Regions from separate parts of the Bacillus sp. CGMCC 1.60114 genome, predicted to be linked through region 2. Evidence: riboswitches for the same ligand, from Rfam matches in the RefSeq annotation. Region 2 holds a riboswitch; the other holds the start of a gene.

Region 1 (3,413 bases), on a different contig from region 2:
TTGCAAATCCCATTAAAAACACAATGAATAGAGAAGCGAAAAGAACACGTCCTTGTTTTTTATTCCCAACCATTCTTCCATACGTAAATGGTAAAGCTGTTGGTAACAGCATCATCAGCATCATTTGTAAAATGTTACTTATTTGACCTGGGTTTTCAAATGGATGCGCCGAATTTGCTCCGAAAAATCCTCCGCCATTGTTTCCTAATTCCTTAATAGAAACGAAAGAAGCAACTGGACCACGTAATATGCTTTGTTTTGCCCCTTCAATTGTATGAGCTGTAACGGCTCCGTCCAACGTTTGCGGTACACCAAGAGCAACGAAAACCAACGCAGCCACAAACGCGATTGGAAGAAAAACCCTTGTTAAAGCACGTATAAAATCTACGAAGAAGTTCCCAAGTTCCTTACCTGCTAACCCTCTTATAAAAGCCATTACAAGCGCTAATGTTGTTGCTGGCGCTGTGAACATTAAAAACGTAATCGCGATTAATTGTGATAAGTACGATAAACCATTCTCGCCGCTATAATGCTGTAAATTTGTATCTGCCATAAAACTAATAGCTGTATTAAAAGCAAGCGTAGGCTCCATGCCTTTAACATGAGCTGGATTTAATGGCAGCACGCCTTGTAAGCGAAATATGAAATATACGACAACAATCATAAAACCATTAAGAGCAACTAATGATAGTGCGTATTGCTTCCAACTCTGGTTATAAGGCTTAATACCCGAGATTTTGAAGATGATTTTTTCAACAGGGCCAAATATCTTGTCTAATTTACGATTCCCTTGGAACGCCTTCTCTAAATAAATCCCCATTGGTTTTGCAACAAGAACAAATAATAGCATTGTAATCAAAACTGCAATCCAAACCATAATAAACGCTTCCCCCTAATTAAAACTTTTCTGGATTTAGTAACGCATAAACTAAGTACACAGTAAGTGCGGCAACAATAATAAATACTGCAATACTCATTACTTCTTCCCTTCCTTCACAACATGATCCGACCATCTTGCAAGAGCAATCATTGATCCAACTAACACGATTAAAATCCCTATCATAGCGATATCTAACATTATCCATCCCTCACTAAATGTAAAATTTTACCATTAAGAGCATAAAAAAGAACACTGAGGATCTACTCAGTGTTCGAAAATGAACAACACAAAAGTAAACCTCCTCTCCAAACGCTTACGAGGTTAGCTGTCGGATTCGGGCCTAAAGAGTAGCCCTACTTTCGTCATGAAAGATTCACCCCAAGTGACAATGCACAAAATTGGTTCCCCCGCTCCATTTCTGGACTCAGCGATATCAGGTTGTTTTTTGGAAATTTTATGAACAATTTATGAAAGTAAATATACTCCTCTAAATTTCACTTGTAAAGAGGTGAAATAGCTAAAATATGAAAATATAAGACCTGTTAAACGCTTACATTAATGGAAAATACTCTTTTATCATCCTTTTTCTTTTGTTTTCTTCTTTTTTCATGAAATAGACATTCTTTTGCAAATTTAAAACAAAAAGGTTATCTCAATACATGAGATAACCTTCAAAATAATTAATCTAAATCATGAAAAAACGAACGTAAATTACGCCCCCTAACATATACTTGCACTAATTCTGCATGTTGTTTTTCATATTCGATAATGTCTTGCTCTAAATATAAACAAATATCTTCTGGTGGAAGAATTACAGATGGCTTCGGAAAAATTGGATCATATTCAACTAGCTCATGTACTCGTTCTAATGATAGAGCCCAGCGCGTTGCTAAATCACGACAAAGGAATATTTTCATATTCGTTTCCTCCGCTCCTACTCTAAAATCAAAAACGAAATGTTATCACAAGTTGTAAACACTACTAAGTTAGCTCCAATGGCTTCATAGAGGTGCTTTCGATATTGTTTATTTCGCGTGACAACCGTAATAGGTGCATGAAAAGAAAAGTGAATACGCTCCGCAAAAAAACTAATTGTGGATAATTCATCTCCTAGCAAAATCACTCTTTTAATTCCTTTACACATTTTTACAATTATTCTTGCATCATTTGGACAGCAATACGCTTGCTGAAATCCACAAGCTTTCACTTCATTAACCATATGCTCATTCTCTGTGAAAATGATTATTTTACTTTGTAAAGGCGCTAAACTTTGTAAACTCTTAATTTTTTCCGCTTCTCCTACACAAATGAGTGTGTACTCTTTCTCCTCATCCATGTATTTCATCCTCCCCGTCTAAAATAATTTTAAATTATGTTATTAAAATTATTTTAGACTAGTCGGACCGATGAATTGATGTATTCATTTGCATCATCCTCCCTCAATACGCTTACGGAGTTAGCTGTCGGATTCGGGCTTTGAGAGTAGCCCTACTTTCTCTAAGAAAGATTCACCCCTAGTGACAATGCACAAAATTGGTTCCTCCGCTCCAGATTCTGGATTAAGCGTTCTAGAAAAATAGATTCTGGCTGATATAGTACTCCTAATTTTGGAAAAAGTAAACAAGAAAAAAGCCAGTTTTTTCAACTGGCTTCCCTAAATAAAGTACATATTTATACATTTATACTTCTACGTCCATAAGCAAAATGATTCGTTGGTCCGTGTCCACTACCAATGTTCAGTTCGTCTTCAATTGCTATACTAATAAAATATTTCGCTTCACGAACCGCTTCTTCAATCTCATAACCTTTTGCTAATCCTGCCGTTACAGCTGCGGCAAATGTACATCCGCTTCCGTGTGTTTGCGTAGAATCTATGCGTTCACTTCTGTACTCAACAAATGTGCTGCCATCAAACAATAAGTCTATTACTTCATTTCCTTGATATGCGGCATGCCCGCCTTTCATAACAACAAACTTTGCACCTAAATTATGCAATACTTTCGCAGCTTCTTTACTATCTTCAATCGTATGAATCTTCATTCCTGTTAACACTTCTGCTTCTGGAACATTTGGAGTAATTACCGTTGCAAGGGGCAATAAATATTCTTTTAATGCAGCAACAGCTTCTTGTTGTAGTAAAGATGCTCCGCCTTTTGCAATCATAACAGGATCTAACACAATATTATTCCACGAAAATGATTTAATGTTTTCAGCTACGATTTTAATAATTTCACTACTAAATAACATGCCAAGTTTTACTGCATCTGGCGTTAAATCCGCGCCGATAGAATGTAACTGTTCTTGAATACCTTCCACTGGAACAGGATATACTCCTTGTACGCCAAGTGTATTTTGTGCAGTAATCGCTGTAATTGCAGTCATTCCATACACACCGAGCTCTTGAAACGTTTTTAAATCAGCTTGAATACCTGCACCGCCGCCGCTATCAGAGCCAGCAATTGTTAATGCTTTATTCACTTTCATTGCACTCACCCTTTTTAACCAAAGTAACGATGGTAAATTGTTTTTGCTT
Region 2 (3,413 bases):
AAGATTTTTACTCGTTTAACAATTTTAGTATTGAGAAAGTTTTTTCAAAATTCTCTGATCTATTTCCAAAAATAGTTTATCACATAAAGAACGTTTGTTCTATGCCGTTTAGAGAAAAACGAAAAATTATATGTCAAATAAAATAAAACAGGCAAATTACCTGTCATATATAGTTTAAAAAAACTGCCTTATTTATAATGAAAGCATGAACACTTTTGGAGAAAATTTAAAAAAGTTTAGAAACAGCTTAGGTCTAACACAATCTCAATTTGGTGAGGAAGTGCAATTAAGTCGAAGTCAGATCAATAACCTTGAAAATAATTTTAATGAACCTGACTTAGCTTCGCTCAATCGCATCGCGAATTTTTTTGATGTATCTGTTGATACATTGATGGGTAGAAAAACTACAACTAGTGAAAAACACTTAGAAAATGTTCTCGATGAACTCCAAACGGTTTTCGCAGGCCTGGATGAAGTTCAAAGAGAACATCTTAGCAAACAACTCATTTTGTATTTACGTTTTTTAAACGCAAACCAAGAATTGTTATGAGTTGATTGTAGAAGAAAATATTACCTTCTGCAATGGTAAAGATTACTTACCTATTTTCCCTAAAAGCAAGAGCGTCATATATTAAAGACGTTTCTGCTTTATTTTTTTTGCATTTTACTAGCTAATGGTATATGCATCATGTGTTGTATTTACACCCCCTGTTCCCGAAGCGCTTGTAACAGTTGCATATAAAGCAGAAGATATCACGCCAAGACGCATTTCTTTCCCTTCCATATTTCCTTGAGAACTGTCTATACCAATTTGATTTAACAGTGGATTCCCTTTCAATTCAGATATGGCAAGTATAGAAAATCCAATAATAAACAAAATGAACATCGATACAAAAAGCATCCGGCCTTGTTTCCGATTACCAACCATTCTTCCGTATACAAAAGGAAATGCCATTGGAATTAACATTTGCAGCAGCATCTGGAGTACATTACTAATCATATTTGGATTTTCAAAAGGATGTGCTGAAACAGTTCCGAAAAATCCTCCGCCATTATCTCCAAGTTCTTTAATAGAAAGTAAAGACGCTACTGGTCCACGAGGAATTGCCTGCTCCGCCCCTTCCAGCGCTTTTGCGATAATCGTAGAATCCAGTGTTTGCGGTGTTCCTAGCGCTAGAAAAATTAGCGATGTCACAAATGAAATTGGTAATAACACCCTTGTAATAGATTGAGCAAAATCAACAAAGAAGTTACCAATTTTTTTACCTGCTAAGACGCGAACAAACGTAATACCAATCGCCATTGAAGTTGCAGGTGCTGCAAACATCATAAACGTTACTCCAGCCATTTGAGAGAAATAAGATAAACTACTTTCGCCCCCATAATGTTGTAGATTCGCATTTGTCATAAACGTGATAGCTGTATGAAATGCTAATGTCGGCTCCATTCCTGAAACATGGTTTGGATTTAACGGCAACATCCCCTGTAATCGAAATATGGAATACACAACAAGGATAAAAAACAAGTTTGTTATGATTAAGCAAAACAAATAGTGTTTCCAGCTTTGACAATATCCTTTAATTCCTGCGACTTTAAACAAAAATTTTTCCAATGGACCAAATACCTTTTGGAATGGTCCATTTTTCTGAAACACATTGTATATGTAATCTCCCATTGGTTTTGCTATAACTACAAATAGACAAATTGTAATTAGACTTGTAAGCCAGTTCATCCTTTTTCTCCCCTCTGTTTCTCTACAATTATTTTCTATCATACGTAGTTAATTGTAAATTTTTACCATCAATAGAATAAAAGAAAACACTAGGTTGCACCTAGTGTTTTTACACACAAGTCCCCCCCTCTCAAAACGCTGACGAGGTTAGCTGTCGGATTCGGGCCTTGAGAGTAGCCCTACCTAAAAAGGATTCACCCCAAGTGACAATGCACAAAATTGGTTCCCCCGCTCCTAAGTGGATTAAGCGATATTCGGCTATAAAATTTGCTATTTGTTTGATAATATACTCCTCTAAATTATTATTGTAAAGAGAGAAAATACAAAAAATACAAACTATTAAATAAATTTAAATAGAAACTCCTTATTGATGAAAGGTTTCCTTCCGTATACTAATGACTATAAACTGCCACTACAAAAGAAAGTGCAATATACAAACAAAGCGGACTGTATAACCATGAATCATACACTGAAAATTTTGTTTCCTTTACCTTTTTAAAGATCCCGACATACTTCCTATCACCAACTGCACGTAACAAGAAAATTCCAGCTAAAGCCATACATCCCCATTTTGTATAACGACTCGGATTCCAGAAAGACAAGTATCCACTCTGTGCTAATAGGATCACAGCAAAACATAGAATGGCAAGTGCCACTAAGAAAGTCCCTATTTTCCGCGGAACAAAAGCATATTCTCTGCTATCTTTTTTCATCGGAAGAACAACCTTACTTCCCCAAGTTCCACCACATGCCCAGTACATATGAATAAGGCTAATTAACACAAGGATACCAGCGCCTACAATAATTAAAAAGGATGTCATTATATCCTCTCCCCATTTACGCCATTCTTTCTCCTCAATAATTTCGCTAACTTCTAATAACTTACCTTCTATTTCTTTTATCCCGCATTAACGGACAGTAAAATCCCCACCTCAAGATTGAAAGAGAAACGATGAAGCTTGGTGGGGGATAACTGCCCATAAAAATCCGATTGGTTCAACGTTTAAATTTGCATTTTTATTGAGCGTTTTTCGGTTTAATGCATAGTAAAGATAATAAAGCTCCTATAAATGCTAAAAAAATTGACAGATAAAATATATAATTATCCGGCCCTTTCATTAATACTGCAAACAACGGAGGGCCTGCAGCTACTCCTACAAATCGCATCGAGCTATAAAGAGATGTAATCGACCCTCTCTGTTCCTTCTGGACTCCTTCTGTTACTAGAGCATCTAAGCTAGGAAGAGCAACACCAATCCCAATTCCACTAATGACAAGACTCATTATAATGATGTAAATATTTTTAAAAAATATTGGAATGATTAATGTTACTCCTAATGCAAAAAAGCCAATACTTATACACCACTTCATTATTGTTTTCTTATCTCCAATCTTTTTTCCTGTTATATAAGAAGTAAGAGAAAGTGAAGCTAACGGTATAGCTAGTACAAAGCCTTTCCAAACGCCATCTAAATGATATCGCTTTTCTAAAATAGAGGATAAATAAAAAAGGACACCAAACAAAATGAACATAATAATGCCTCCAAGTAAAAAAATTGGAAAAAGCCAGCGTCCTTTCTCACATAAAATCAACTTCACATTTTGAAGAAAGATACGTAATGGAGGAGCTTCTTGTTTTTGTTTAGGCGGCTTCACAAAAAAGAAAATTAAAATAATGGAT

The links. Region 2 has a riboswitch for cyclic di-AMP ahead of kdpA (potassium-transporting ATPase subunit KdpA). Riboswitches for the same ligand answer to the same signal wherever they lie in the genome.
Region 1: linked by a shared signal. The riboswitch ahead of ACFQZ1_RS25575 (hypothetical protein) and the one ahead of kdpA (potassium-transporting ATPase subunit KdpA) in region 2 are both predicted to bind cyclic di-AMP.

Annotation. Positions count from the first base shown of each region.
Region 1 covers NZ_JBHTHG010000119.1:13,909-17,321, reverse strand. The annotation lists gene kdpA (potassium-transporting ATPase subunit KdpA) at 1-877, opposite strand, end outside; gene kdpF (K(+)-transporting ATPase subunit F) at 897-977, opposite strand; gene ACFQZ1_RS25585 (signal peptide protein) at 977-1,078, opposite strand; cyclic di-AMP (ydaO/yuaA leader) riboswitch at 1,177-1,320, opposite strand; gene ACFQZ1_RS25580 (hypothetical protein) at 1,561-1,797, opposite strand; gene ACFQZ1_RS25575 (hypothetical protein) at 1,815-2,216, opposite strand; cyclic di-AMP (ydaO/yuaA leader) riboswitch at 2,310-2,456, opposite strand; gene thiD (bifunctional hydroxymethylpyrimidine kinase/phosphomethylpyrimidine kinase) at 2,552-3,364, opposite strand; gene ACFQZ1_RS25565 (thiazole biosynthesis adenylyltransferase ThiF) at 3,379-3,413, opposite strand, start outside.
Region 2 covers NZ_JBHTHG010000014.1:45,015-48,427, reverse strand. The annotation lists gene ACFQZ1_RS07835 (helix-turn-helix domain-containing protein) at 206-550, shown strand; gene kdpA (potassium-transporting ATPase subunit KdpA) at 668-1,732, opposite strand; cyclic di-AMP (ydaO/yuaA leader) riboswitch at 1,853-1,992, opposite strand; gene ACFQZ1_RS07825 (DUF3995 domain-containing protein) at 2,125-2,553, opposite strand; gene bcbE (bacillibactin exporter BcbE) at 2,750-3,413, opposite strand, start outside.